DNA from 2 places in the Nitrobacter sp. genome. Region 1 is predicted to be linked to the other one. Evidence: riboswitches for the same ligand, from Rfam matches in the RefSeq annotation. Region 1 holds a riboswitch; the other holds the start of a gene.

What was found. A riboswitch is a leader RNA that binds a small molecule or an ion and turns the genes downstream of it on or off. The one in region 1 is predicted to bind S-adenosylmethionine.
Region 2: another riboswitch for S-adenosylmethionine. It lies ahead of ACS3WB_RS00165 (O-succinylhomoserine sulfhydrylase); the one in region 1 lies ahead of metX (homoserine O-acetyltransferase MetX).

Annotation. Positions count from the first base shown of each region.
Region 1 is NZ_JBPPLY010000021.1:11,679-26,265, forward strand. It holds gene clpB (ATP-dependent chaperone ClpB) at 1-2,587, opposite strand, end outside; gene ACS3WB_RS14780 (MOSC domain-containing protein) at 2,951-3,736, shown strand; gene ACS3WB_RS14785 (TIGR02594 family protein) at 3,899-4,495, opposite strand; gene metW (methionine biosynthesis protein MetW) at 4,831-5,514, opposite strand; gene metX (homoserine O-acetyltransferase MetX) at 5,516-6,715, opposite strand; SAM riboswitch at 6,808-6,887, opposite strand; gene ACS3WB_RS14800 (chorismate mutase) at 7,173-8,024, shown strand; gene hisC (histidinol-phosphate transaminase) at 8,155-9,252, shown strand; gene ACS3WB_RS14810 (prephenate/arogenate dehydrogenase family protein) at 9,249-10,187, shown strand; gene ACS3WB_RS14815 (DUF2125 domain-containing protein) at 10,279-11,475, opposite strand; gene ACS3WB_RS14820 (gamma-glutamylcyclotransferase) at 11,660-12,244, shown strand; gene ACS3WB_RS14825 (lysophospholipid acyltransferase family protein) at 12,507-13,280, opposite strand; gene ACS3WB_RS14830 (YdcF family protein) at 13,419-14,138, opposite strand; gene ACS3WB_RS14835 (cell division protein FtsX) at 14,234-14,587, opposite strand, start outside.
Region 2 is NZ_JBPPLY010000001.1:27,384-41,970, forward strand. It holds gene ACS3WB_RS00110 (ABC transporter substrate-binding protein) at 1-312, opposite strand, end outside; gene ACS3WB_RS00115 ([protein-PII] uridylyltransferase) at 440-3,235, opposite strand; gene ACS3WB_RS00120 (aliphatic sulfonate ABC transporter substrate-binding protein) at 3,460-4,434, shown strand; gene ACS3WB_RS00125 (ABC transporter permease) at 4,530-5,369, shown strand; gene ACS3WB_RS00130 (ABC transporter ATP-binding protein) at 5,369-6,154, shown strand; gene ACS3WB_RS00135 (OsmC family protein) at 6,213-6,722, shown strand; gene ACS3WB_RS00140 (Hsp33 family molecular chaperone) at 6,943-7,947, shown strand; gene apaG (Co2+/Mg2+ efflux protein ApaG) at 8,061-8,456, opposite strand; gene ACS3WB_RS00150 (OpgC family protein) at 8,841-10,088, shown strand; gene ACS3WB_RS00155 (SGNH/GDSL hydrolase family protein) at 10,085-10,846, shown strand; gene ACS3WB_RS00160 (SGNH/GDSL hydrolase family protein) at 10,843-11,823, shown strand; gene ACS3WB_RS00165 (O-succinylhomoserine sulfhydrylase) at 11,974-13,167, opposite strand; SAM riboswitch at 13,238-13,317, opposite strand; gene ACS3WB_RS00170 (2'-deoxycytidine 5'-triphosphate deaminase) at 13,439-14,545, shown strand.

The DNA of each region.
Region 1 (14,587 bases):
AGCGCTGCGGCGTCTCACCGTTGAACGTGAGCACGCCGCCTTTCACCGAAATCGCGACATGATCGCCATCGTGAATCTTGCCCGCCAGAATCATTTCAGCGAGTGGATCCTGCACGTCGCGCTGGATCACGCGCTTGAGCGGGCGCGCGCCATAGGCCGGATCCCAGCCCTTCTCGGCCAGCCTGTCGCGCGCGGCGGCATCGAGATCGAGCACGATCTTGCGGTCTTCCAGCAGTTTCTGCAGCCGGGCGAACTGGATTTCTACGATCCTTCCCATCTCGCTCTTCTGCAGCCGATGGAACAGGATGATCTCATCGACGCGATTGAGAAATTCAGGACGGAAGTGCGCACGCACCGTTTCCATCACCTGCTCGCGCACCGCACCGGTGTCCTCTCCCTCGGGCTGGTTCACCAGGAATTCCGAACCGAGATTCGACGTCATGATGATCAGCGTGTTGCGGAAGTCCACCGTGCGGCCCTGACCATCGGTCAGACGGCCATCGTCGAGAACCTGCAGCAGCACGTTGAACACGTCCGGATGCGCCTTCTCGATCTCATCGAACAGCACCACTTGATAAGGCCGCCGCCGCACCGCTTCCGTCAGCGCGCCGCCCTCGTCGTAACCGACATAGCCGGGAGGCGCACCGATCAGCCGCGCCACCGAGTGCTTCTCCATGTATTCGGACATGTCGATGCGGACCATCGCGGTCTCATCATCGAACAGATAGGCGGCGAGCGCCTTGGTCAGTTCGGTCTTGCCAACGCCGGTGGGCCCTAAGAACATGAACGAGCCCATCGGACGATTGGGATCCTGCAGGCCCGCGCGGGCGCGGCGCACCGCGGTCGCAACCGCGCGCACGGCCTCGGACTGTCCCACGACACGCGCTGCAAGACTCTCTTCCATCCGCAGCAGCTTTTCCTTCTCGCCCTCGAGCATCTTGTCGACGGGAACGCCGGTCCAGCGCGACACCACCTGAGCGATGTTGTCCGCCGTCACCGTTTCGTTCATCATCGTATTGCTTTCGCTGGCCTCGATGCTCTCCAGGCGCTTTTCGAGTTCGGGAATCCGCCCGTAGGCCAGTTCGCCGGCTTTCTGGTATTCGCCGCTGCGCTGCGCGTTGGCGAGTTCGATCCGCGCCTGATCCAGTTCGCTCTTGAGCTTGGCGGCATCGGACAACTTGCCTTTTTCCGCGTTCCAGCGCGAGGTCAGATCGGCCGACCGTTTCTCCAGATCGACCAGTTCCTTCTCGAGATTCTCAAGACGCATTCTGGAGCCGGCATCGTTCTCCTTTTTCAGCGCCTCCTGCTCGATCTTCAGCCGCACGATCTCGCGGTCGAGCGAGTCCAGTTCTTCCGGCTTGGAATCGACCTGCATCTTCAGCCGCGCGGCTGCCTCATCGACCAGATCGATCGCCTTGTCGGGCAGGAAGCGGTCGGTGATATAACGGTGGGACAACGTGGCGGCCGCGACCAGCGCCGAGTCGGCGATACGAACGCCGTGATGCTGCTCGTACTTGTCCTTCAGCCCGCGCAGGATCGAGATGGTATCCTCGACGGTCGGCTCGGACACGAAGATCGGCTGGAAGCGCCGCGCCAGCGCCGCGTCCTTTTCAACGTGCTTGCGGTATTCGTCGAGCGTGGTCGCTCCGACGCAATGCAATTCTCCGCGCGCCAGCGCCGGCTTCAGCAGGTTCGAAGCATCCATGGCGCCGTCGGCCTTGCCCGCGCCGATCAGCGTGTGCATCTCGTCGATGAACAGGATGATTCCGCCCTCGGCGGACGTCACTTCCTGCAACACCGCCTTGAGTCGCTCCTCGAACTCGCCGCGGTATTTGGCCCCGGCAATCAGCGATCCCAGATCGAGCGCCAGCAGTTTCTTGTCCTTGAGGCTTTCCGGCACATCGCCATTGACGATGCGCAGCGCCAGGCCTTCGGCGATCGCGGTCTTGCCGACGCCGGGCTCGCCGATCAGCACCGGATTGTTCTTGGTACGACGGGACAGCACCTGGATGGTGCGGCGGATTTCCTCGTCACGGCCGACCACCGGATCGAGCTTGCCGTCACGCGCCGCTTGCGTCAGGTCACGGGCGTATTTCTTCAGCGCGTCGTAAGCATTTTCCGCCGTCGCGCTGTCCGCCGTGCGCCCCTTGCGCAGCGCGTTGATCGCGGCGTTGAGGTTCTGCGGCGTCACGCCGCCGTCCTTCAGGATCTTGCCGGCGTCGCTGTCCTTGTCGACCGACAACGCCTGCAGCAACCGCTCCACCGTGACGAAACTGTCGCCCGCCTTTTCGGCCGCCTGCTCAGCGGCATCGAATGCGCGCGCCGTAGCCGGCGCCAGATAGATCTGGCCCGCGCCGGCGCCGGATACCTTCGGCATCTTGTTGAGAGCGGCTTCGGTGGCCTTGAGGATCGCGCGCGAATTGCCGCCAGCGCGGTCGATCAGGCTTCCCGCCAGACCTTCGTTGTCGTCGAGCAATACCTTCAGGATATGGAGCGGCGTAAATTGCTGGTGGCCTTCGCGTGCCGCGAGCGACTGCGCCGACTGGATGAAGCCGCGCACGCGCTCGGTATATTTTTCAATGTTCATGGGATCTCCCTCAGCCTGTCGTCCCTGCCCCGAAGGCACAGAAGCGACATCTTCATTGGGTATTGGATTTCCGCTGGCCGCATTGACGTTCCTCAACCGGCAACGGTCGGCGCGCCGGATCGTCGATCCGGCTTGTGGCAAATGTAGGAATACGCTCCCAGGAAATGAAGGGGAATGACGCCGATTTTAGACCCCGTTTCCCAACGGAGCAGAGGCGGATCTCTATGATTTTGATTCGGCGTGTTTTCTTGGCGCGAAACGGTTTCCTCTTCAGCTCAGGCCGCCACGCTTCAACGCCGCAAGCCTTAAACGCTGCCGCTGTAAGCCGATGGCATCGCCGGTCCAAATCCCTTAAAGAACCCTATGTCTGCCGTCCCTGATGCGGCCGTGGCCGCTCTTTACCGTTATCCCGTCAAGGGCCTGTCTGCCGAGCCCTTGCCCTCTGCGATCCTGAGCCCCGGCAAGACCGTTCCGGGCGACCGCAGCTACGCCATCGAGAACGGCCCCACCGGTTTCGACCCGGCTGCGCCCCGTTATTTTCCCAAATCGCGTTTCCTGATGCTGATGCGCGACGAGCGTCTCGCCGCGCTTCGCAGCCGCTACGACGATGCCAGCCGTATCCTCACCATCGCCGTCAATGGCGAAGAGGCGGTGCGCGCCGATCTCGGAACGGCCGAGGGCCGCGCTGCGGTCGAACAGTTCTTCGGCGCGAACTTCACCCAGGAACTCAAGGGACCGCCGAAGCTTCTCGCCGGCAACGGACACAGCTTCTCCGACGTCGCAAGGAAGGTGGTCTCGATCATCAACCTCGGCAGCGTAGCCGCCATCGAGACGATGGTCGGGCAACCGGTTCACCCGCTACGCTTCCGCGCCAATCTTTACGTCCGTGGTTGGCCTGCCTGGAGCGAACTCGACTTGCTCGAGCGCACGCTCGCGATTGGCGACATCCGCCTCAAGGTGGTCAAACGCATCGTCCGATGTACGGCTACCAACGTCGATCCCGACACCGCGGCGCGCGATCTCGACATTCCGCGCACGCTGATGCGAACGCTGGGGCATTGCGATTGCGGAATCTATGCCGAGGTCGTCACCGGCGGCACGGTCAGGATCGACGACAAGGTCGAGACGCTGCGGGAATCGCTCCTGTAGGTGAGCGATCAGTTTCGCTCAGGATGAAGGCGCACCCGATGAAATCGGTTTTTAAATCCTTGCCGAAGAAGCGGATCGCGCCGATGCGTGTCTGCCCGCCCTGTTTCACCGCCGCCCCTCCCCGTATTGAAGGGAGGGGCGACAGCGGGACCTCAACATGCCTCAGTTGGGGATAACGTAGGCGTAGATGCGGCCGCGCGGATAGACCGCCTCAGCAACGCGATGGCCATGGTTGCCCGAAACGATAATGGGATTGCCACGCCGATCCACACCGCTGACGACGCCGACATGGCCGCCACCGCCACGCCGGCCCATGACGGCGATAGCGCCGACCTGCGGGCCGGAGACCCGCCGTCCGTAGTGCGCGAACGAACTCGCCATGTCCGAGCCGGTCCCCTGATGCCCGGAGCGTTTCAGGACCATGTTCATAAAGCGGGCGCACCAGAGCCGACTGCGGCCGGTCGGATTGCCGCCGATGTAGCGGCGGGCTTCGGCAACGATATTCGAAACGAAGCCGCCGCCCGAGAAACCGGTTTCTTCAGCGCTCCGTGAAGCGTGCCGGTATCTGTGATGGTAATGGCGATGCCGGTGGTGGCGGGCGTGATGATGATGATGCTTGTGGTGATGAACGTGCGCGTGATGTCCCGCGCGATGATGAGGCCTTGCCGAGGCCGGCGCCGCGAATGCAACCACCGCCAACGAACCAACCGCCAGTGCCAGGATACGCGGCAGCCGGCGCAACGCAACTAACTGAAACATACTTGCTCCCCTGTAATACCTCCCACTTCCCCCCACGCTTCACGGTAAATCCGCGATTATGTTGTGACGGGAAAACGCGGCGCTTTGAAACCACGGGAGTTAGGGATTTGGAAGTCATACCTGGGTTGCGTTTATCGCATATCAGCAATGCAGTTGGGTGCGGTCAGCCTTTTAATTTATGTAACCAACTGTTTTATTGATATAATCTCATCCTGTGGAGAGCTGGCTCACAGGATTGACGAATCTTCTTCGTACCCCGATTTCGTACCGAATCGGAGCTTCGCGGGCCTCGGCGAATTGGTTAAAAAAGCGATAACGCCCGTGCTGCCTGATGGTTATCTGGTCTTCTCTGCCCGGCTGAGCAGAAACACGCCCTGCTCCCCGAACATGTTCCAGAACCACCATGGCGCATTGAATCGCAGCGGCCGCCCGTAAAGATCGAGTGCGACCGCACGCTCCATCTTGACGTTGATCTCGTCGCAGAGCTGAACGAAATCCTTGATCGTGCAGAAATGGATGTTTGGCGTATCGTACCAGGTCGCCGGCAGGTTCTCCGTACGCGGCATGTGGCCGCCGACAAGCAATTGAACCCGCATCTTCCAGTAGCCGAAATTCGGAAACGATACGATGGCACGACGGCCGATCCGCAGCAGGTTTTCCAGCACCACCCTCGGCTGCCGCGTGGCTTGCAAGGTCTGCGAGAGGATGACGTAGTCGAAGGCGTCGTCGGGGTAGTTGACGAGATCGGTATCGGCATCGCCCTGCACCACGGCGAGCCCCTTGGCAACGCAGTGATTGACGCCCTCGCGCGACAGTTCGATGCCGCGACCGTCGACGCCGCGCGTCTCGAGCAGTTGCAGGAGGTCGCCGTCGCCGCAGCCGACGTCAAGGACCTTCGAGTTGGGCTCGATCATCTCGGCCAGCAGGAGATGATCGCCACGATAACGGCCTTTCTGGCGATAGCGCTTTCGGGGTGGCGCGCTGTCGTCCGGCGGCAGAGTGGGTTGCGGTGCGCTCATCTCACTCGCCTGTTGCCGTCAGCCCGCGGCTGTCGCCTGCCGATTCCAGGAAAGCCCGCGCGATGTCGAAAAATTCGGGAACGTCGAGCAGAAAGGCGTCGTGGCCGCGATCGGTTTCAATCTCTGCGAACGAGACACGCGCGCCGCCGGCGTTCAGCGCATGAACGGTGGCGCGGGATTCCGAGGTCGGGAACAACCAGTCGCTAGTGAACGACACCACGCAGAACCGGGTCCGGGTACCGCGAAACGCAGCCGCCAGCACGCCGTCATGGTCGGCCGCGATGTCGAAATAATCCATCGCCCGCGTCAGATAGAGATAGCTGTTGGCATCGAAGCGCTCGACGAAGGAGGAACCCTGGTGACGCAGGTAGCTCTCGACCTGAAAGTCCGCATCGAAGGAAAACGTCGGCAGTTCGCGGTCCTGCATCCGGCGTCCGAATTTGCGATGCAGCGCCGCGTCCGACAGATAGGTGATGTGCGCGGCCATCCGCGCCACGCCGAGACCGCGGTGCGGATGGGTGCCCTGCTCGACATAGCGACCGTCGCGCCAGTCGGGATCGGCCATCACCGCCTGCCGACCCAGCTCGTGAAACGCAATGTTCTGCGCGGAGTGGCGCGTGCTGCACGCGATCGGCAGCGCTGAAAACACGCGCCGTGGATAAGCCGCGCACCATTGCAGGACCTGCATGCCCCCCATCGAGCCGCCGACCACGGAAAACAACGTGTCGATGCCGAGCCGATCGATCAGCATGGCCTGCGCGCGCACCATGTCGGGGATGGTGATAACGGGAAAGTCCAGCCCCCACACGACTCCGGTCGCTGGATTGGTCGAGGCCGGGCCGGTCGAGCCCATGCAGCCGCCGATCACGTTGCTGCAGATGATGAAGTACTTGTCGGTATCGAGCGGCTTGCCGGGTCCTACAAGCGTCACCCACCAACCCGGTTTGCCGGTGACCGGATGGACGTTGGCAACATGCTGATCGCCGGTCAGCGCATGGCAGATCAGGATGGCGTTTGATTTTCCGGCATTTAGCTTGCCGTAGGTCTGATAGGCAATCTGGAAAGGCGCGAGATCAATACCGCAGTCGAGCTGCAGCGGCTGGTCGCTGCCGAACGTCGCGACCTGCGAGGTGGGATGGTCCGTTTCCTGGGCTCGATACTCGGCTTGAGCCGGGCCCGGTATCGATTGCACGTTTACCATCCTGTCACTGACCTCCGCCCGCGGCTTCGAGAAACCGCCGGACCGCAGGCCATAAAAAACCCGGCCTGAACATCTGTTCGGCCGGGATCAGGATTTTGCTGTCCCCGGCCTGTTTAGCGAGTTGTTTAACGTGGCTGCAAGCCGGCCGGCTCAAATGACCACCACAGGAAACTAATCCCGCATGCGGTTTCCGTCAAGACAAGCCACAACTCCCGCCGACGGTGATCGCGTCGAGGGCAAGGTTTTCTTTGCTTTCGTACGCCTACTTTCCTATCAATGCGGCCGCTGGTGGAAATTCATTTACCATTCGCGACCCGTTATTTACCGAAGCACCGAATTCGCCGAAGGACCGGCGCAAATGTCCTTTAGTGCCGAGACTCGCAAAACGACGCGCCTTGAAACGGGATGGGAATGGCAGAACCGATAGCCGCCCGTCCGCGGCCGACAAGTGGCATCCATGACCAAAGCACCGCCCGCGCCACCTTCCTTGCAGGAACTGCGCAAAGAGATCGACGCCATCGACGAGCAGGTTCACAGCCTGCTGATGCGACGAGGCGACATCATCGACCGCCTGATCTCGGTGAAGCAGACCCAGGAGGTCGGCTCCGCGTTCCGCCCGGCGCGCGAAGCCGACATGATGCGCCGCCTGGCGCAGCGTCATCGTGGCATCCTGCCGCTCGACACCGTCGAGAGCATCTGGCGCGTCATCATCTCGACCTTTACCTATGTGCAGGCGCCGTTCTCGCTGCACGCCGATCTGTCGCTCGGTGAATCCGCGATGCGGGATTCTGCGCGCTTCCATTTCGGCTTCACGGTGCCCTTCGTGCCGCATTTCAGCGCGCAGGCCGCCGTAGAGGCGGTCGCCAGCTCCAAGGGCGACCTTGCTTTGGTCTCCGCGACCTCGAGCCGCGCGCCGTGGTGGCTCGCGCTCGAAGCCGACGGCGCGCCGAAGATCATCGCCCGCCTGCCTTTCATCGAACGTGCCGACCATCCGGCGGCGCTGCCTGTTTTCGTGGTCTCGCGCGTCGCCGACGATGCGCGGGTGACCGAAGTGGAGACCTGGAGCGTGCGCGTCTCCGGCTGGAACGCCGATACCGCCCACGCGCTGTCACCCTTGGCCGAGATCGTGGCCGTGCCCGATGCCGCCTTCGACGGCGCGGCGCTGCTGGTGTCGGTGACGAAAGATATCGGCTTCGAGGCGATCAAGAAGGCGCTGCTGGAGGCCGGCGCGTCGGTCCGTTCGACGGCCCTCGTCGGCAGCCACGCAACGCGCTATACGATGCCTTCCAGCGGGGCGGCCAGAGCTTAAGTCCCGACAGCGCGTATTCCGCAAAAGTGGATTTTGCGATCAGAATACGCGCAAGTTATTAATCGAGAGCATTTTCTTGACCCGAACCGGAATCCACCTCGCCGGAAAATGCTCTAGTCCGGAGTTCATGATGTCCCGACCGGTGCCGAATCCCGGCATTCTCGATATTGCGCCCTACGTGCCCGGCAAGAGCCCGGTGCCGGAAGCAGGCCGCAAGATGTTCAAGCTGTCGGCCAATGAGACGCCATTCGGTCCGTCGCCGAAGGCGATGGATGCTTACCGCGATGCCGCAACCCATCTTCAGGACTATCCGGAAGGCACCTCGCGCGTGCTGCGCGAAGCCATCGCTCGCGCCTACGGGCTCGACCCGGCTCGCATTATCTGCGGCGCGGGGTCCGACGAAATCCTGAACCTGCTGGCGCATACCTATCTCGGCCCCGGCGACGAGGCGATTTCGACCACGCACGGTTTTCTGGTCTATCCGATCGCGACCATGGCGAACGGCGCGACCAACGTCGTTGCGCCGGAGACCGACTACACCGCCGACGTCGACGCGATCCTCAAACGCGTGACGCCGAAGACCAAGATGGTCTGGCTCGCCAATCCCAACAATCCGACGGGCACCTACCTGCCGTTCGACGAGGTCAGGCGGTTGCGCGCAGGACTGCCGTCGCACGTGCTGCTGGTGCTCGACGCAGCCTATTCCGATTATGTGTCGCGCAACGATTACGAACTCGGCATCGAACTGGTGGCGACGACCGAGAATACCGTGCTGACCCACACCTTCTCCAAGATCCATGGCCTGGCCGCGCTGCGCATCGGCTGGATGTTCGGCCCGGCGCATATCGTGGAGGCCGTGAACCGGATACGCGGCCCCTTCAATGTCTCGACCCCGGCGATGCTTGCGGCCGCCGCCGCGATCGAGGACACAGCGCACGTCCAGATGTCGAAAGCGCATACGGAGAAGTGGCGCAACTGGTTGACGGATGAAATAACCAGGCTCGGCCTCAAGGTGACGCCCAGCGTGACGAACTTCATCCTGATCCACTTCCCGGACGCCAAGGGCAAGACGGCGTCGGAGGCCGATGCGTTTCTGACCAGACGCGGTCTGGTGCTGCGCGCACTTGACAATTACGGCCTGCCGCACGCGCTCCGCCTGACCATCGGCACCGAGGAAGCCAACCGCCTGGTGGCAGACGGCCTGCGTGACTTCATGGCGCAGACATGACCGCAGCGCCCCTGTTCCAGCGGATCGCGCTGATCGGATTCGGACTGATCGGCGGTTCGATCGCGCGTGCCGCGCGGGCGCGTGGCCTCGCCGGAGAAATCGTCGTCACCGCACGCTCCGCGAAAACGCGCGCGCGGGTGATGGAGCTTGGCATCGCCGATCGCGTGGTGGAAACCAATGCCGAAGCCGCTAATAACGCAGACCTCGTGATCCTCTGCATCCCGGTCGGGGCCTGCGGAGGGGTAGCGCAGGAAATCGCGCCGCATCTCAAGCCTGGCGCGATCGTCTCCGACGTCGGATCAGTGAAAGGCGCGGTCGTCCGCGACATGGCTCCGCATCTGCCCGCGAGCATTCATTTCGTGCCCGCGCATCCGGTTGCCGGCACCGAGCACTCGGGACCGGATTCCGGCTTTGCCGAGCTGTTCATCAACCGCTGGTGCATTTTGACGCCGCCAGAGGGGACGGATAGCGCCGCCGTCGAAAAACTGCGCGCATTCTGGACCGCGATCGGCGCCAGGGTCGAGACCATGACGCCCGAGCATCACGACCTGGTGCTGGCGATCACCAGCCATTTGCCGCACCTGATCGCCTACACCATCGTCGGCACCGCGGACGAACTTGGCGAGGTCACGTCCTCGGAAGTGATGAAATTCTCCGCCGGCGGCTTTCGCGACTTCACCCGCATCGCGGCGTCCGACCCCACCATGTGGCGCGACGTTTTCCTGTCCAACAAGGATGCGGTTCTGGAAATGCTCGGCACCTTCAACGAGGACCTCTCCAAGCTGACGCGCGCCATGCGCCGCGGCGACGGAGAGGCGTTGTTCGAGCACTTCACCCGCACCCGCGCGATCCGCCGTGGCATCGTCGAGATCGGTCAGGACTCCGCAGCTCCCGATTTCGGGCGGCTGCAGACGAACGCGGCAAAGAAGCCTTAGAAGTCATCGCCGGACCTGATCCGGTAATCCATCTGCTTACGAAGATTGATGGATATGCGGATCAAGCCCGCCTATGACGGTCGGGGCAATGTCAGAACAACGGCGGCGTCTGGGCGATTTTCAATGGCCCGATGAAAACCGCGCCGTCGACGAAACGCAACGGGAAGGAGTGCGCCTTCTTGCCTTCGAGCGTTGCCTCCTGACCGATCGCAGCAAGACCCGCAGTGACCCCTGCATTGGCGTTCTCGCGCACAGCCTTGCCCAATCCCGGAATCGCCCGATCCAGCGCACCGAACAGATTGTTGATGTCTTCTGTCTTCACGCCCGGCGCAACCTTGTCGAGAGTGCCCTGCGGAACCCCCTCTTCCAGCATTTGCTGGATTCCGAGCGCCGGAATGAGATTCTCGAATCCCGTCGCCGTCATGTGCAACTCGCCGTCAAGATGTCCGTCGGCGGTGAGGCCGAGCGAGCCGGCGCCAATCGCAATCAGATCGCCCTGCTGGATCCGCGATTGCATGATCTCGATGCGGCCGCCCACGGCCTGCAATTCGCGAAGCCGCACCGGCCATGGTTTTGGCGTGAAATCCTTCAGCCCATGCAGCATCGCGCGAACGTCCGCATCGAACGGCTTGGTCAACACCGGGTGAATGTCGGGAAGCGTTGCCCCCGTCAATTCGAGGACGGTCTCGATCGTCGGGTGATCCGGTTTGGAGTTCTCCGCGATGCGGCCGTGAAGCTCGACGTGGCTCGCACGTGCGACCGGGGTCTGGACAGAGGCGTCCACGCGATCGACCACTGGATCGTCGAATACGAGGTCAGCGCTCTGCGGCGTTCCGGGCAATCCGACAATGCTGCTGCGCGCAGTCTTCCAGTTGACGACCATCACCGGCTGCCCCTGCTGGTATAGCGTCGCCGGAGCCTTGAATTCCGCGATCAGCAATCTCGGAGTGTAGATCTGCGAGATCACAAAGATGTCCCCGAGGCGTGCGGTCACGGGCGACATTTGGCCCGCGGCCTGATCGGCCGTCTGCGACCTCAGCTCGACGGTCGCATCCAAGCAGTGAACCTCCAGGCGGAATGGAAATCCCGCGACGGTCCGTTTGCCGCAATCATAGATGCGACCCGACGCGGCTTCGCGCGCGCGCCAGGCGTCGACGGTCCGGTCGACCTGCGAGGCGGAATAGAACCAGAACGCGCTCCACGCCGCGGCGGCGATGACCACCAGCGCGGGCATGACGAAAATGGGCCAAAGACGATGCTTGGAGGGGGGCGTGGTGTCGGCGGCCATGCAGGAAGGTACACTCGTGAATCTGTCAAATCGGCGGTTGCTTTGGACAATAGTCGCGCCGTTCCGGCAAAACCAGCCCCCCTTCAATTCCGCTTCGCCGGACAGCCCTGGTCTGCAATATTTCAAGCAGGATGCGAACGGAAAACGCGATGCGTTTTTCCGTAACCCACTCCAGGCATGCGCGATGAATATGCAACGACAATTCGAGCCGGGTTCCGGTCATTCCGATACCGATTTCTGGGTGTTCGGCTATGGCTCGTTGATGTGGCGGCCGGGATTCGACTTTGCCGAGCAGGTGCCGGCGCGGCTGATCGGCGAGCACCGGGCGCTCTGCGTCTATTCGTTCGACCATCGCGGGACGCCGGAGAAACCGGGGCTGGTTCTCGGCCTCGACCGCGGAGGCGCCTGCCGGGGCATCGCATTCCGGGTTGCGGCCGACCACCGCGACGCCACCATCGCTTATCTGCGCGCGCGCGAGCAGACCACTCACGTCTATCGCGAGGTGATGCGATCCGTCTGGCTCGAGGACGATGCCCGCCGGCGGGTCGGCGCGCTGGCTTATGTCGTCGATCGCGGTCATGTCCAGTATGCCGGACGGCTGACGCTGGCGGAACAGGTTCGTTACGTCCGGCAGGGTCACGGCCGCTCTGGACATAATCGCGACTACGTGCTGTCCACCGTGAAGTCGATCGAAGCACAGGGCTTTCGCGACCCGAAACTTCATCAGTTGGCGGAATTGCTGCGCGACGATACGCCGGTGCGCGGCTAGTGGAGTGAATTTGACATTCGCTACCCACTTTGCAGCAAACCCGTCAGGCGAATGTGAAATTCAAAACTCCACTAGAAACCTGATAGTTGCGAGTGGTCTTTGATTCTAACATTTGCAAAAACTCCCTGCCGCAACGGGATGCAAATGTTAGAATCGGACCCACTAGAGTCTGTTTCAAGTGCGTTGAATCAAACTCATCGCTTATCTTTTATTTGAGCATGATCTTTTCCGAAAACCGGTTTCCGCTTTTCGGGATCATGCTCTAATCCTCCGTCTCCGGCGCGTCCGGCACCCGTCCGAACAACCGCGCCTGCTCACGCTGCTCCCCCTCGACCAGAGCAGTCGTCGCTCCTTCGATCGAGGCCGTCAGCCGTGACATGAATTCGTCGCGCCGTAGTCTCGGCGGCAGCGGATCGAGGAACTCGACCGAAATCGTTCCGGGATAACGCAGGAACGAGCGGCGCGGCCAACACAGGCCGGAATTGAGCGCCACCGGCACGCACGGCACCTTGGCCTCGGCATAGATCATGGCGACGCCGCTTTTATATGCCGGCGGCGCGCCGATCGACCGCCGTGTCCCCTCGGGGAAAATGACAAGCTGACGCCCGAGACGCATCTGCTCCTGCGTCATCCGGGCCAGCATCTTGAGCGAGCGTATGCCGGCCTTGCGGTCGATACCGATCATGCCGGTCTTCGTCAGATACCAGCCGAAAAACGGAATCCACTTCAACTCGCGCTTGAGAATGAAGATCGGCTGGTCAATGAGACTGAACAGGGCGAAAGTCTCCCACATCGACTGATGCTTCGAGGCGATGATCAGCGGCCCTTTCGGAATCCTTCCGGCGCCGAGAATCCTCACGCGCGTGCCGCAGATCACCCGCATCAGCCAGATGTTCCAACGCCCCCAGGCCTTCGCCATGCCGACGAGGGCTGCGCGCGGCATCGCGAAGGTCGGCAGCGCGGCAATGATCCAGATCGCCATCGTCAGATAGAACAGGACGTTGAAGACCAGCGAACGCAGAAAGATCAAAATCATCAACGATCCAATTTCGTGGCGCCGGAAGCGGATCCGGCCAGCCGCAAGGCAATGCCCTCACCAATAACCCGCACATATTCCTATCGCAAAGCCGGTTTCCACTTTGCGATGGCGCGGCCTTTGGATCGGGATCATACATTAACCCGAGGGCGGTCGTTTCGGCTCGGCCGATCCGGCAGGCGGGTCGGCGGTCTCGGGGAAAGGTTCGAGACCGATATAAGCCAGACGAACCCGAGCCTCCGCGGCGAGGTATTTGACATATTCCGACAGCAACAGCCGCAAGGTAGCGCCGCTCGTCCACCATGGCTCTTCGCGCCACTTGTCGCCGATCACCGCGAACGGAATCAGGGTGGTGTCCGGCATCGCGTGCGACAATTCCACGATGGCACGGGGCATATGATAGTTGGAGGTCACCACGATCAGGGAGTGGAAGCCCTTTTCATCGACCCAGCGCCGCGTCTCGCTGGCATTGCTCCGGGTGTTGACCGCCGAACGATCGAGATCGACGCAGCACGTCAGCAGCCGCTCACTATCCGGCAAGGAGCGCGAAATATCGCTGACCCCATTGGTGGGGTGGACGCCCGAGATCAGCAGCCGTTTGCCGTAGCCGCCGGCCAGAAGTTCGATCGCGTCGGAAATCCGCGACGAGCCGCCGGTGAGCACGACGATGCCGTCGGCATTGCTGGCGGGTTTCGTTTCGACACCGCGCAGTTGCGACAGAAATCCGACGAAGCCCACTCCCGCACCGACAAAGGCGATCCCGGCTGCGGCAACCACCACCGCGAGCATGCCGACGCGACGCCGCGCAGGCGACTGGCGCGTGGCTTCCGGCTTGTCATGGCGCGCTTGTTCACTCATCCGTTCGATATTCCTGGTCACCTCGACTTTAGTTCGTTTTGGGGCGAAGTGGAATCCGGTCGCGCGGGGTAGGGCAGCAGACCTGAAACAGCCACTCAGTCAATTTCGTCCAGCGTCGCAAACAACGTGCGGCGGGCGGCCAGGGCGGTTATCGCCGCGATCAGCACCGTCTGCGCCACCAGAACGAGATAGCCTGAGGGACGCAACGAGAACGTGCCGAGCAGCGCCGCGAACTGGTCTCCGACCGGCGTTCCGGAAAACCAGGTGGCGATCGATTCGGAGAAGCCGAACATCAGCATGGCGGCGACGCAGCCGATCGCGCCGCCCTCGAACCCGAGCCGCAGGAAATGCCGCAGGAAACGATTGGCGATGTAGCGGTCGCTCGCGCCGACGAAATGCAGCACCTCGACGATTGGCCGATTGGCCGCCATCGCGCCCCGGGTCGCGAA
Region 2 (14,587 bases), on a different contig from region 1:
CTCGTCGCTCTCGACCAGCTTGCGGACCTGTTCGACGGTCTTCGGTGGGCTGTAGGCATCGTCATACTGGATCAGCCTGATCTTGCGTCCGTTAACGCCGCCTTCGTCGTTAACCATCCTCATATAGGCGGCCTGCACCTTGCCGATGGTGGCATAAGCCGAGATCGGCCCACTGAACGGAACGGTCTGACCGATCTTGATTTCGGTGTCGGTGACGCCGGGACCGTATTTTTTCTGAGCGGAGGCCTGCGAGGCCGAGAGCGCGACAGCCATGGCTGCCGTCGCGACCCAACTCACCACACGGTTTTTCATTGCATTGCTTATGATCGTGCTCACCAGATGCATGATCGTGTCCATGGTCCGGTCGAATCAAGCGTCGGCTCAAACCTGAATGAAGGTCAAGCGCATTGCAAGGCGGGCCTGCGGGAAGCGTGGAACCTCAGGCGGCGGACGGGTCCGCCGCATTGCCGGAGGCGAGCAGATGAATCAGAGCCCGCTTGATCGCGGCCTGTCGCGTCGGGGCGGTGATCCGGGCCCCGAGAAGATCGGTGACATAGAACACGTCGCGGGCGCGCTCGCCGAATGTCGCCACGTGGGCGGACGCGATGTTGAGGTCGAGCTTCGAAATCGCCGTAGTAAGATGGAACAGCAGACCGGGACGGTCCAGTCCGGAAACCTCGATCATCGTATGACGATCCGACCACTGGTTGTTGACCGTGACAGCCGGCTCGACCACGAACGGCCGCAACTTGGCCTTTCCGGCGACGCGGCGTGCAACCACGTCTGGCAGGCGCAGCCGGCCTTCGAGTACCTGCTCGATGATCTCGCCGATCCGGGCGGCGCGGCGTCCCTCGTCCTCGTCGCGGTCGTATTCGCGGGAGATCGCGATGGTGTCGAGCGCTCGCCCATCGGTGGTCGTATAGATCTGCGCATCGACGATGTTGGCGCCGGCGGACGCGCACGCTCCGGCGATGATCGACAACAGCCAGGGATGGTCATTGGCAAGGATCGTGAGTTCGGTGACGCCCCGCGCTTCATCAAAGCCGACATTTATGTTCAGCTTCCGCCCGGTCTGCTCGCTGGCGCGCAGGAAACGCGCATGCTTGATCTTGTGCGCGAGATCGACCTTCAGCCAGTAGGCCGGATAGTGCCGCGCGATATAAGCGTTGAGCTCCTGCTCGGACCATTCGGTGAAGGCGGCGCGAAACTCCGCCTGAGCCGCCGCGATACGCTGGACGCGATTGACCTCGGAAAAGCCGCCGGTCAGCACCGGCTCCGTCTCATAATAAAGTGTACGCAACAGTTGCGCCTTCCAGCCGTTCCAGACGCCCGGACCAACGCCGCGGATGTCCGCGGTGGTCAGGATCGTCAGGAGCTTCATCTGCTCGACCGACTGCACCACGGCGGCGAAATTCTCGATGGTCTTGCGGTCGGACAGATCGCGTGACTGGGCCACTTTGGACATAGTCAGATGCTGCTCGATCAGCCAGGCGACAAGTTCCGTGTCGGCAGCGTTGAAACCGAGGCGGGGGCACAACCGGCGCGCCACCCTGGCGCCCGCGATCGAATGATCCTCGGGCCGGCCTTTTGCGACGTCGTGAAGCAGGGTTGCGATGTAGATGACGGGCCGGTGTTCCGGACGGATCTTGCGCATCAATTCGCTGGCGAGGGCGACTTCGTCATTGCCGCCGCGCTCGATGTCCTGAAGGATGCCGATGCAGCGGATCAGATGCTCGTCCACCGTGTAGTGGTGGTACATGTTGAACTGCATCATCGAGACGATTCTGCCGAAAGCGCGGATAAAATGACCGAGCACGCCGGTCTCGTTCATCCGGCGCAGCACGGTCTCCGCATCGTTCGACGTCAGGATGTCGATGAACAGCCGGTTGGCTTCCGGGTTCTCGCGAAGCTGCGCATTTATCAGCCGTCTTGACCGCGTGACCGTTCGCAAGGCGTCCGGATGAAACGCCAGGTTGTTCTTCTGCGCGAGACGGAACATGCGGATCAGGTTGACGGGATCGCGCTTGAAGACGTCCGGCGCGGCGAGATTGATACGGTTGTTGTCGATGATGAAGTCATCGTCGTCCGGCACCCGGCGCAGTTCCGTGCCGGGTTTCCGTCCCGACAATATGCGGCCGAGAACCGGCGCCGGCTTGGCCTGCTGGTCCTCGAGCTTCGCGCAAAGGATGGCGGTGAGGTCGCCGACATCCTTGGCGGTCAGGAAGTAGTGCTTCATGAAGCGCTCGACATCCTGCATCCCGGGATGAGAGGTGTATCCAAGCCGCACCGCGATTTCGCGTTGCAGGTCGAACGACAGCCGTTCCTCGGCCCTGCCGGTGGCGAAGTGCAGGTTGCAGCGCACCGACCATAAGAAGTCGGCGCAGCGGCGGAAGGTCCGGTACTCGCGGACATCGAACACGCCGCACTCCAGCAATTCGTGGCTTTCGTGGACCCGGTAGACATACTTCGCGATCCAGAACAGCGTGTGCAGGTCGCGCAGTCCCCCCTTGCCGTCCTTGACGTTGGGCTCGACCAGATAGCGCGACTGGCCGGCGCGGCGATGACGCTCCTCGCGCTCGGCGAGTTTGGCGGTGACGAATTCCGCCGCCGTTCCCTGCACCACTTCCTTGTCGAAACGGGTGACCAGTTCGTCGTAAAGCGCCCGGTCGCCGGCGAGGAACCGGGTCTCCAAGATGCCGGTGCGAATGGTCATGTCACCCCGCGCCTGCCGGATCGATTCACTCACCGATCGCGTCGCGTGACCGACGTTCAGCCCCATGTCCCACAGGCAATACAGGATCGCCTCTGCGACCTGTTCCCCCCACGCGGTCTGCTTGTAAGGAAGAATGAACAGCAGATCGAGATCGGACTCTGGCGCCATCAGGCCGCGACCGTATCCGCCGGTCGCAACCACGGCCATGCGCTCGCCGTCGGAAGGGATCGGGGAATGATAGAGGTGGCGCGTCGCGGCCGAAAACGCGAGGCGAATGATTTCATCCTGGACGAAGCAAAGCCGTTCGGCGCAGCGCCGCCCGTGACGATCACGCAAAAGCTTCGCCTGCGCCGCATCGAGCACCCTAGCGAATTCCGCCTTCAACAACCTGGATACCGCGGAGCGGATGGCATCCTCGTGTCCGGCATGCTTCTCGGCCAGCGCGTCGATGTCGCCGGTGATCCTGGCGGTATCGAAGCCGTCGGCGGCTCCCGCCGCCTCATTTGTCGTCACGATGTCCATCGCCTACCCGGATAACGGACGCCACGCGGGCTGTCACCGGAGATTGTCGGCCGCACACGGTGGGTCCATGCTTCGCACTCCCGGCTTTGAGCAATGATCTGCTCCGGCCAAAGCATCCGAAAAATCTATTTTCTCGTTGACTGAGGTTTACAACTATTTGACATAAGATGGCTTTTTCGCCCGGCCGAACGGCTCGCAGTTTCAACCTCCCAGGAGACATTATCATGTTCAAGCCCGCACGACGCGCCGTGCTCGCCGCCATCGCCGCAGCCGCGCTTTTGCCCGCGGCGGCGTTCGCCGCTGACGCGCCGAAAGAAATTCATATCGACTGGGCGACTTACAATCCGGTGTCGATGCTGATGAAGGACAAGGGCCTGGTTGAAAAGGAATTCGCCAAGGACGGCATCGCCGTGCGCTGGGTCCAGACCCTCGGTTCCAACAAGGCGCTCGAATTTCTGAACGCCGGCTCGATCGATTTCGGCTCCACCGCCGGCTCTGCGGCGCTGGTGGCAAGGATCAACGGCAATCCGCTCAAATCCATCTATGTCTATTCGAAACCGGAATGGACGGCGCTCGTCACCCGCAAGGACACGGCGATCAAGACGGTGACCGACCTCAAGGGCAAGCGCGTCGCGGTCACGCGCGGCACCGATCCGCATATCTTCCTCGTGCGGGCGCTGCAGAAGTTCGGCATGTCCGAAAAGGACATCGTGCCGGTGCTGTTGCAGCATCCGGACGGCAAGACCGCGTTGATCCGCGGCGACGTCGAAGCCTGGGCCGGACTCGATCCGATGATGGCGCAGGCGGAGCTGCAGGACGGCGCGCGGCTGTTCTACCGCGATGCCGACGCCAACACCTACGGTATCCTCAACGTGCGGGAAGAGTTCCTGAAGAAGTATCCCGAAATCACCCAGCGCGTGCTGGCCGTCTATGAGACCGCGCGCAAATATGCGGTGGCCCATCCGGAGGAACTGGAAGCGAGCTTCATCGCCGCCACCAAGCTGCCGAAAGACGTGGTCGAGAAGCAGTTGCGCGAGCGCACCGACATCTCGAACGGCAAGATCGGCAAGGCCCAACGCGACAGCATTCTCGCCGCCGGCCTGGCGCTTCAGCAGGCTGGAGTCCTCGACGCCAAGGTCGACGTCAAAGCTGCACTCGACAATCTGATCGACGATCAGATCCCGCTGCCGGCCAACTGACCGGTCGGCTCGTCCGGAGCGGCGAGAACCGGCCTGCCGGGCCTCGCCGTTTTTCGGTCTTGCAATCAGCGGCCGGACAGGGTTTGGCAATGACGATGATGCTGGACACCCCCGTCGAGAGTACACAGTCGCTCGCGCCGCCGTCGGCGGCGCGGTGGCGGCGCTGGACTCGGCCGGCGCTCGGTCTGCTGCTGCCACTTACCGCAGCCGTCGCGTGGGAATGGGCGGTGGCCGCCGGCTGGTCCAACGGACGACTGGTGCCGCCGCCGTCGACGGTGATTTCAACCATCGACGAACTCGCCCGCAGCGGCGAACTGTTCCGCCACATGGCGACCACGCTCGAGCGCGTCGGCGCCGGATTCGCGCTCGGCGTTGCGGCCGGCACCGTGCTGGGCGCGATCTCTGGCTATTGGGGGTTGGCCCGACAACTGCTCGATCCGACCATCCAGGCGCTGCGCGCCATTCCCTCGATCGCCTGGGTGCCGCTGTTCATCCTGTGGCTCGGCATTTTCGAACTGTCCAAGGTCGCCCTGATCGCCGTCGGCGTGTTTTTCCCGATCTATCTGGGCGTCATGGGCGCAATTCTGTCCGTCGACCGCAAGATCGTCGAGGTCGGCCGCACCTTTCGTCTCAGCGGGCCGGCGATGATCCGGCGCATTCTGCTGCCTGCGGTGCTGCCGGCCTATGTGGTGTCGTTGCGCGTCGGCCTCGGTCTCGGCTGGATGTTCGTGGTGGCGGCGGAATTCATGGGTGCGTCCGAAGGGCTCGGCTATCTCCTGATCGACGGCCAGCAGCTCGGCAAGCCGGCGCAGATACTCGCCGCCATCGTGATCTTCGCGATCCTCGGCAAGACTACCGACTGGCTGATCGAGATCGCGGCGATGCCGTTCCTGCGCTGGCAGGACGCGTTCGCGCCGAGCCGCGGGGCGTTCTGATGCTGGTGCTCGACCGCGTCGGCAAGACTTATCCCAACGGCGTCAACGCGCTTGAGCGGTTTTCGATCGAGATCAGGCTCGGCGAGATCGTCGCCGTGATCGGCGGCTCCGGCTGCGGAAAATCGACGCTGCTGCGCGCCGTCGCCGGCCTCGACCGCGCCAGCTACGGCACCATCACCCTCGACGGCGAAGCCCTCACCGCGCCGCATCCGAAGGTCGGCATCATCTTCCAGGAGCCGCGGCTGCTGCCGTGGTTGAGCGTCGCCGACAATATCGGCTTCGGTCTCTCCGACGTGCCATCGTCCGAGCGCCGCGACCGCGTCACCGCCGCGCTCGCCAAGGTCGGCCTGTCCGACAAGGCTAAGGCGTGGCCTCGCGAACTGTCGGGCGGACAGGCACAGCGCGTCGCGATCGCGCGGGCGCTGGTAGTGCGGCCCGAAGTGCTTCTGCTCGATGAGCCGTTCTCAGCGCTCGACGCCTTTACGCGGCGCGATCTACAGGATCACCTGCTCGATCTCTGGTCGGAGACGCGCCCGACTTTGGTGCTCGTGACCCACGATGTTGACGAGGCGGTGGTGCTGGCTGACCGGGTGGTGGTGATGCGGCCGCGGCCGGGGCGGCTGTTCGAACAGACCGAGATCAGCCTGGCGCGTCCACGCGACCGCAATTCGGAACTGTTCGAGACCACCAAGCGGCGCATCCTAACCGCACTCGATCGCTCGCTCGACCAGGCCGCGCCCGATCCGACGGCGGCTGCCGAGACCGGCGATGCACTGTGGTGGTGAACCCGGCACGCCGTGGCTACAATTGCCCTGAATGAGTTGAGGAAAAGGAGAGAGGTTGATGGACGCCGCCGAGCTTCGCGCCACGCAGGCCCCGATCAAGGAGCGATACAAGAGCGACCCGAAGTCAGCGCTGATCACGCTGAAGGCCAAAGGTTCGATCGAGAACGAAGGCATCGCCTGCAAGGTGGAGACAGGGCGCGCGCTTGCGGTCGCGGGGCTTCATCCGGCCACCGGCGGCTCCGGCCTCGAACTATGCTCCGGCGACATGCTGCTGGAGGCGCTGGTCGCCTGCGCCGGCGTCACGCTGAAGTCGGTCGCGACCGCGATCGAAGTGCCGTTGAAATCCGGCCACGTCAGCGCCGAGGGCGATCTCGATTTTCGCGGCACGCTCGGCGTCGACAAGGAAACGCCCGTCGGCTTCGAATCGATCCGCCTGCGGTTCGATGTCGAGACCGATGCACCGCAGGACAAGCTCGATCTCCTTCTCAAGCTGACCGAGCGCTATTGCGTCGTCTATCAGACCATCAAAAATGGACCGAAAGTGTCTGTCGAGATGAAAAGGATGTGAAGCGCCCCCTGCGCGGGTTCTGGAGCGTTGTGGCTTCTGAGGAAATCAGAAGCGGGGCTCTATGATTTTGATTCGACGCGTTTTCTTCACGCGGACCGGTTTCCACTCCCTCGAGAACAATATTAGAGATTCGATACCGGAGTGGAATGCGGGCGCAGCATGCCGAAACCGGCTTTTCGAGGGGTTTCGATCCTGCACCGCCGACCCCAGATAAAGCGGCATGACCTCACAACCATCCGCCTCCGCCATTTCGCCTGAAACCCCGGTGCGCGCGCCCTCCGCCGTTCCGGTCGACGATGCCGTGATTCCGTTCGAGGTGAGCGCTCTCGACCTGCGCGGACGGCTGACGCGGCTCGGACCAGCGCTCGACGAGTTGCTGGCCCGTCACGACTACCCCGCGCCGGTCGCCAAGCTGCTCGGCGAGGCGATCGTGCTGACGACGCTGCTCGGCTCCTCGCTCAAGTTCGAGGGCCGCTTCATCCTGCAGACCCAGACCGACGGACCGGTATCGTTCCTGATCGTCGACTTCCGGGCGCCGGCGCGGCTGCGGGCCTATGCCCGTTTCGATAAAACACGGCTTGGCGACGCGGTAGATTCAGGCGCGCTGCTGGGGCGCGGTCATCTCGCCATGACCATCGATCAGGGGCCGGACATGAGCCGCTATCAGGGCTTGGTGGCGCTGGAAGGCGGCAGCCTCGAAGATGCCGCGCATGAATATTTCCTGCGCTCGGAACAGATACCGACGCGGGTCCGCCTCGCGGTCGGCGAGGAGTGGCGCAGGGACGGCAATGGTCCGAAACGCGGCTGGCGCGGCGGCGGCATGCTGCTGCAATTCCTGCCCAAGGCGCCGGAGCGCGCGCGTCAGGCCGATCTCGATCCCGGCGACGCCCCTGAAGGCAGCGCGGTGCATACCGTGGCGGAGGACGATGCCTGGGTCGAGGGCCAGTCGCTGATCGCAACCGTCGAAGATATCGAACTGATCGATCCTGATTTATCGGGCGAACGCCTGCTGTACCGGCTGTTTCATGAGCGCGGGGTCAGGGTGTTTCCTTCGCAGGCACTGCACGCGCAATGTTCCTGCTCGCGCGACGCCGTGGCGGCGATGCTGAAGAGCTTCGCGCCGCAGGACCGCTCCGGGATGGTGCAGGACGGCAAGGTCGCGGTGACCTGCGAGTTCTGCAGTTCGGTATATGAATTCACGCCTGAGGAAGCCGGCGTGGAATAGAGGCTCCCGGCTCAGAGGCTTTCCGCTTCTGGTGGAATCAGAACCGGACTCTATGATTTTGATTGGACGCGTTTTCTTCACGCGAACCGGCATCCACTTCGCTCGAAACCGCTCTAATTCAGCACGCGCTTGCTGTCGGGGCTGTCGAGCGAAAAGGTGGGGACATCGATTTCGAACGGCTCGCCGCTCCGGATCGAGATCATCTGATAGCGGCCGCTCATGAAGCCGTTGGCGGTCGGCAGCGGAACACCGCTGGTGTATTCGAAGCGCTCGCCCGGCGCGAGCACCGGCTGCTCGCCGACCACACCCTCGCCGCGGACTTCCTGCTTCCGCCCGGAGGCATCGGTGATGATCCAGTGCCGCGTGCGCAACTGGACCGTATCCGACCCGGCATTGGTGATGACCACGGTGTAGGACCAGAAAAAATGGCCTCGCTCAGCCGACGATCGCTCCGGCATGAAGTTCGGCTCCACGGTGACTTCGATCTGGCGGGTAACTGCGCGGTACATCTCGACTCTCTCTAGAGCATTTTCCGGCTAAGTGAAATCCGGCTGGCGGGAAGAAAATGCCCTCAACTTATAACTTGCGCGTATTCCGATCGCAAAACCGGCATCCACCTTTGCGGAATACGCGCAAGCGCGTCTTCGCATTAAGAAAATGCATCAAACCAAACACATAGCGGCCTGCTTCGTCGGAAGCGGAAGGCTCAAGGCGTCCGGAGCGATCATAGCGAAAACAGGCCCAGGAACCAGCCCCCACTTAGTTGTGAAACCGTGCAGTTCCGGGCCAGAATTCCGGCCGCAATATTGCTTTTTTGTCACCGTTAGCGTGAAGCTGTCGTCCCGTAAATCAGTCTCGGTCGGGAGCGATCGAGACGTTTCGAAACAGTGCGCATGCCGTCGGTTGCCGATCAGGTTGTCGGAGCCCGCGCCAAGGTGGCGGCCGATGGCGCCAGGCGCGAAGCACCGGCCATTTCGAGTCCGACCGCGCCCGCCGAACGCGAGCTGCGGCTCGATCTGTTCCGCGGGCTGGCGCTCTGGCTGATCTTCATCGACCATCTGCCGCAGAACCTTCTGACCTGGCTCACCATCCGCAATTACGGCTTCAGCGACGCCACCGAGATTTTCATCTTCATCTCGGGTTATACGGCGGCGTTCGTCTACGGGCGCGTCATGCTGCAGCGTGGCTTCGTCGTCGCCGCCGCGCGCATTCTCAAGCGCGTCTGGCAGATCTATGTGGCGCATATCTTCCTGTTCACGATCTTTCTCGCGGAAATTTCCTATGTCGCGAGCCGCTTCGAGAACCCGCTTTACACGGAGGAAATGGGCATTCTCGATTTCCTCAAGCAGCCCGACGTCACGATCGTGCAGGCGATGCTGCTGAAGTTCAGGCCCGTCAACATGGACGTGCTGCCGCTCTATATCGCGCTGATGCTTTTCTTCCCGCCGATGCTGGCGCTGATGCAGCGCAAGGCAGACCTGGCGCTGGCGCTGTCGGTGGGCCTTTATGCGCTCACTTGGTGGTTCGATCTGGCCCTGCCGGCGTATCCCAACGGGGTCTGGTTCTTCAATCCCTTCGCCTGGCAACTGCTGTTCGTGTTCGGGGCGTGGTGCGCGCTCGGAGGCGCGAAGCGGACGTCGCGCATCATCCGCTGGCCGGTCACGCTGTGGGTTTGCGTCGCCTATCTGCTGTTCGCCTTCTACACCACGCTGACCTGGCATGTGCCACAGCTCAACTATTTCATGCCGCGCATCGTCGAGCAGTGGATGTATCCCATCGACAAGACCAACCTCGACGTGCTTCGCATCGCCCATTTCCTGGCGCTCGCCGCGCTTACCGTCCGCTTCCTGCCGAGGGATTGGCCGGGGCTGACCTCGCCATGGCTGCGGCCGATGATCCTGTGCGGTCAGCACTCGCTGGAGATTTTCTGCATCGGCGTCTTCCTGGCATTCGCCGGACAGTTCATTCTCGCGGAGTTGTCCGGCGGTGCCGGAATGCACTTCATTATCAGTGTTTGCGGAATCCTGATCATGTCCGCAGCCGCATGGGTATTTTCGTGGTACAAAAAGGTAGCCGGCAAGAGCGGGAGCCGTACCAGGACCGCTGACGGCGACGCTGATCTGGCGGGAGGAGGAGCATGAGGGCCGGCTGGATGTCGGTCTTGTTCGTGGTGGCCGGTTTGTCGGCCACTGCTCTCGCGCGTGCCGATGACCCGCCAAAAAGTTGCAGCGTCGCGGCCTATCTGCTGACCAGCGAAAGCACGCTGTCGCGGGTCGCTTCGGCGGTCAAGACCGGCGGTCCGCTCGATATTCTGGTTGTGGGCAGCCGTTCCTCAACCATTTCCGGAGCGGAAAACGACGCCTATCCCGCCAAGCTGCAGGCTGCGCTCCGCGAGAAATTACCCGGAATCGTCGTATCCGTTTCCGTGGAACTGTCGCCCCGGAAAACCGCCGAAGATGTCGTCCCCGGCCTTGGCAAGCTGGTACAGACAAAAAAGCCGACCTTGGTGGTATGGCAGACCGGCACGGTCGATGCTATCCGATCTGTCGATGTCGACAGTTTTCACGATGCCATCGACCAGGGCGTTACTGCGTTGCAAAATGCGGGGGCCGACGTTGTGCTGATGAATATGCAATACAGCCCGCGTACCGAAACCATGGTTTCGCCGACCTCCTACATCGACAATATGCGGGTGGTGGCGCAGCAGCACGACGTTCCGCTGTTCGACCGGTTCGCGATCATGAACCAATGGAACGAGACCGGCAAATTCGATCTGTTCAGCCCGGTGCGCGGCGTCGACCAGGCCAAGCGTGTTCACGATTGCCTCGGCCGCGCCTTGTCGACATTCATCATCAATACGGCCCATATCGACGCCGCCGAACGCGGGACCCGCCAATGACGAGCCGCGGTCGCTTCTCCAGCAACGCTGGTGCGGCCATGCTGGCGATCATGTTGATAGGCGTATCGACCTCGGGCGTGGTTGCGCAAACTGCACCGGCGAATGCGGCGGCATTGCCGATGGGCAGCGCCGGCCTTTCCCCACCGCCGTCGAGCGGCGCTGGGGCGGCCTCCGGCGCGCCGACGCAGACCCTGACCGAAACCCCGATCGACAAGGCAAAGGCGGTTGCCGCCCGCGTCCGCGACATCTTCAACCGCGTCCCCTGCCTGCCGCCGAAGGGCGTCTCGCAATCGATGGGGTCGCTGCCGCATGTCGCGGCCAAGCTTGCCGCCAACAAGCCGGTCGTCATCGTCGCCTTCGGCTCGTCGTCGACGCAGGGCTTTGGTGCGACCTCGCCCGAATTCAATTACCCGAATCGGCTGGCGGCCCAGTTGCATCGCAAATATCCGGCGGCAGCCATCACCGTGATCAATCGCGGCAAGGGCGGCGAGGACGCTCCCGAGATGATAAAGCGGCTGCGATCGGAAGTGATCGACGCCAAGCCGGACATGGTGATCTGGCAGGTCGGCACCAACGCGGTGCTGCGCAATCTCGATCCCGCAAGCACGGTGAAAACCGTCGAAGACGGTGTCGCGACCATTCAGGCCTCCGGTGCCGATCTTGTTCTGGTTGATCCGCAATACGCCCCCGCCGTCAATGCGAGGGGCGAGAATGCCGGCAGGATAGTCAGTCTGCTGAGCAAGGTCGCGCACGTCAGGCACGTCGGGATTTTCCCGCGCTTCGAGGTCATGCGCGACTGGCACGACCGGCAGTCGCTGCCATTCGACGCCTTCGTGAACAAGGACGGCCTGCACATGAACGACTGGGGCTATGCCTGTTTCGCCCAGTTGCTCGGCGACGACATCATCAGGTCGGTGGACCAGATGCAGGCCGGCGTCAGGCTGCCAGCGGCCACGGCGGTCAATCGGCCGTTGTGAGATTGCACCGCAGGTTCTGAGGATTTGGCCGAGAATCGGCGTTCGTCCTTGGCCGGGACGAGCGGCCTGTGCTCGGGCCGGCGAAGCCGGACCCGAGTGCCGGACATGACGAGCCGAGCGAAAGTAGCCGTATCCGAACGACCTCAGGATTCACACGGTCTCCAGCGCGGCGACGAGGTCCTCGATCAGGTCGTCCTTGTGTTCGAGACCGACTGAATAGCGGATGAAGCCTTCGCCGATGCCCAGGCTGGCGCGGACCTCGGGCGCCAGCCGCTGGTGGGTGGTGGTCGCCGGATGGGTCACAAGACTCTTGGCGTCGCCGAGATTGTTCGAGATGCGCGCGAGCTTCAGCGCGTTGAGGCAGCGGAAGGCGCCCGCCTTGCCGCCCTTGACCTCGAAGCCGATCAGCGTCGATCCGGCGCGCATCTGCTTCTTCACCAGCGCCGCCTGCGGATGGTCGGGCCGGCCGGGATAGATGAGGCGGGACACTTTGGGGTGCGACGCCAGCGCATCCGCGATCGCCGCCGCGCTTTCGGTCTGCTGGCGCACGCGGACGCCCAGCGTTTCAAGCCCTTTCAGTAACACCCAGGCGTTGAACGGCGAGATCGACGGTCCGGTCTGGCGGATGAAGGTCTGCAGGTGATCCTGAACGAAGGCGTTCGACGCCAGGATGACGCCGCCGAGCGTGCGTCCCTGACCGTCGATGTGCTTGGTCGCCGAATACACCACGACGTCGGCGCCGAGCGCCAGCGGGCTTTGCCAGATAGGCGTCGCGAACACGTTGTCCACGACCAGCCGCGCGCCGGCCTGATGCGCGATGTCGGCGATGCCGCCGATGTCGAGCACGTCGAGCGTCGGGTTGGTGGGGCTTTCGATGAAGCAGCTTTTGGTGTTTGGCCGCATCGCCTTGCGCCACTGATCGAGATCGAGGCCATCGACCAGCGTCGACTCGATGCCGTAGCGCGGCAGCAGGTCCTCGACCACGTAGCGGCAGGAGCCGAACAGCGCCTTGGCCGCGACGACGTGGTCGCCTGCCTTCAGCGGGGCGAGCATCGCGGTCGTCACCGCCGCCATGCCCGTGGCGGTGGCGCGCGCGGCCTCCGCGCCTTCAAGCTCGGCCATGCGCTGCTCGAACATGGCGACGGTCGGATTGGAGTAGCGCGAGTAGATGAAGCCGGGGTCGTCGCCCTTGAACCGCGCCTCGCACTGCTCGGCGGTGTCGTAGACATAGCCCTGCGTCAGAAACAGCGCCTCGGACGTCTCGGCAAACTGCGAGCGCAATGTCCCGGAATGAACCAGCCGGGTCTCTGGGCGATATCGGGCGGTGGGTGAAGACTGCGACATGTGACCTCCTGCGCGGCCGCCATGAAAAACGGCCACAAAAAACCGGCCTGGAAAAAATCCACAGGCCGGGATCACATTGTCCCCGGCCTGTTTAGCGACTTATTTAACGTGGCTGCAAGCCGGCCGGCTCAAATCACCACGGAACGCCTCATGCCTAGTCCGGCACGTCCTGTCCGTCAAGCCAACGAATTGACATTCGCGTTGCGCCCGTCGGATAACGGATCAAAGCCTGCTCCCGGGTCGATATCGCCCACGCCGCAAGGACGACATCGTGTCATTCACGCTCCCGCCGGACGCCAACGGCATCCTGCCCGACCGCATGATCGCGGCGATGGCGGATGCAGGGCTGATCCTTCCCGAGTATCCCTTCGTCGAAAGCCAGATCCAGCCGGCTAGTCTGGACCTTCGGCTCGGCGCCACCGCCTACCGGGTGCGCGCCAGCTTTCTGCCGGGACCGGATGCGACCGTCGCCGAACGCATCGACGAATTGAAGCTGCACGAAATCGATCTCTCCGATGGCGCGGTGCTGGAGACCAACTGCGTCTACATCGTGCCGCTGCTTGAAAGCCTTGCCCTGCCGCCGGAGATCATCGCTTCGGCCAATCCGAAAAGTTCGACCGGACGGCTCGACGTGTTCACGCGCGTGATCGCCGACGGCACACGGCGCTTCGACATGATCGGCGCCGGCTATCACGGCCCTCTCTATGCGGAGATCAGCCCCAAGACGTTTCCTGTGCTGCTGCGTGAAGGCTCACGGCTGTCTCAGGTCCGCTTCCGCACCGGCGACGCCATTCTCGAGGCCGACGAACTCGACGCCTTGCATGCGAGCGAACGGCTGGTCGATGTCGAGCATGCCGACTGCGCCAACGGGGTCGCGCTCAGTGTCGATCTCTCGGGCGAGAACGGCGGCGGTTTTGTCGGCTATCGCGCCAAGCGCCATACCGGCGTGGTCGATATCGATCGCCGCGGCGGCTATGCGGTTGGCGAATTCTGGGAGCCGATCGCGGCGCGGCCGGATCGCAGTCTCATCCTCGATCCCGGCGAGTTCTACATTCTCGCATCAAAGGAAGCGGTGCAGGTACCGCCCGATTACGCCGCCGAAATGGTTCCGTTCGATCCGCTGGTCGGCGAGTTCCGTGTGCATTACGCCGGCTTTTTCGATCCCGGATTCGGTTATGCGGGCGCGGGCGGCCAGGGCTCGCGCGCGGTGCTGGAGGTGCGCTCGCGCGAGGTGCCGTTCATTCTCGAGCATGGCCAGATCGTCGGCCGTCTGGTTTATGAAAAAATGCTGGCGCGGCCCGACGCGATGTACGGCCAGCGCATCGGCTCCAACTATCAGGCCCAGGGCCTCAAGCTGTCGAAGCATTTCCGCGTATGACAATGGACCTTCGGACTTGACCGGCTCGCCGATCCGGCTAGC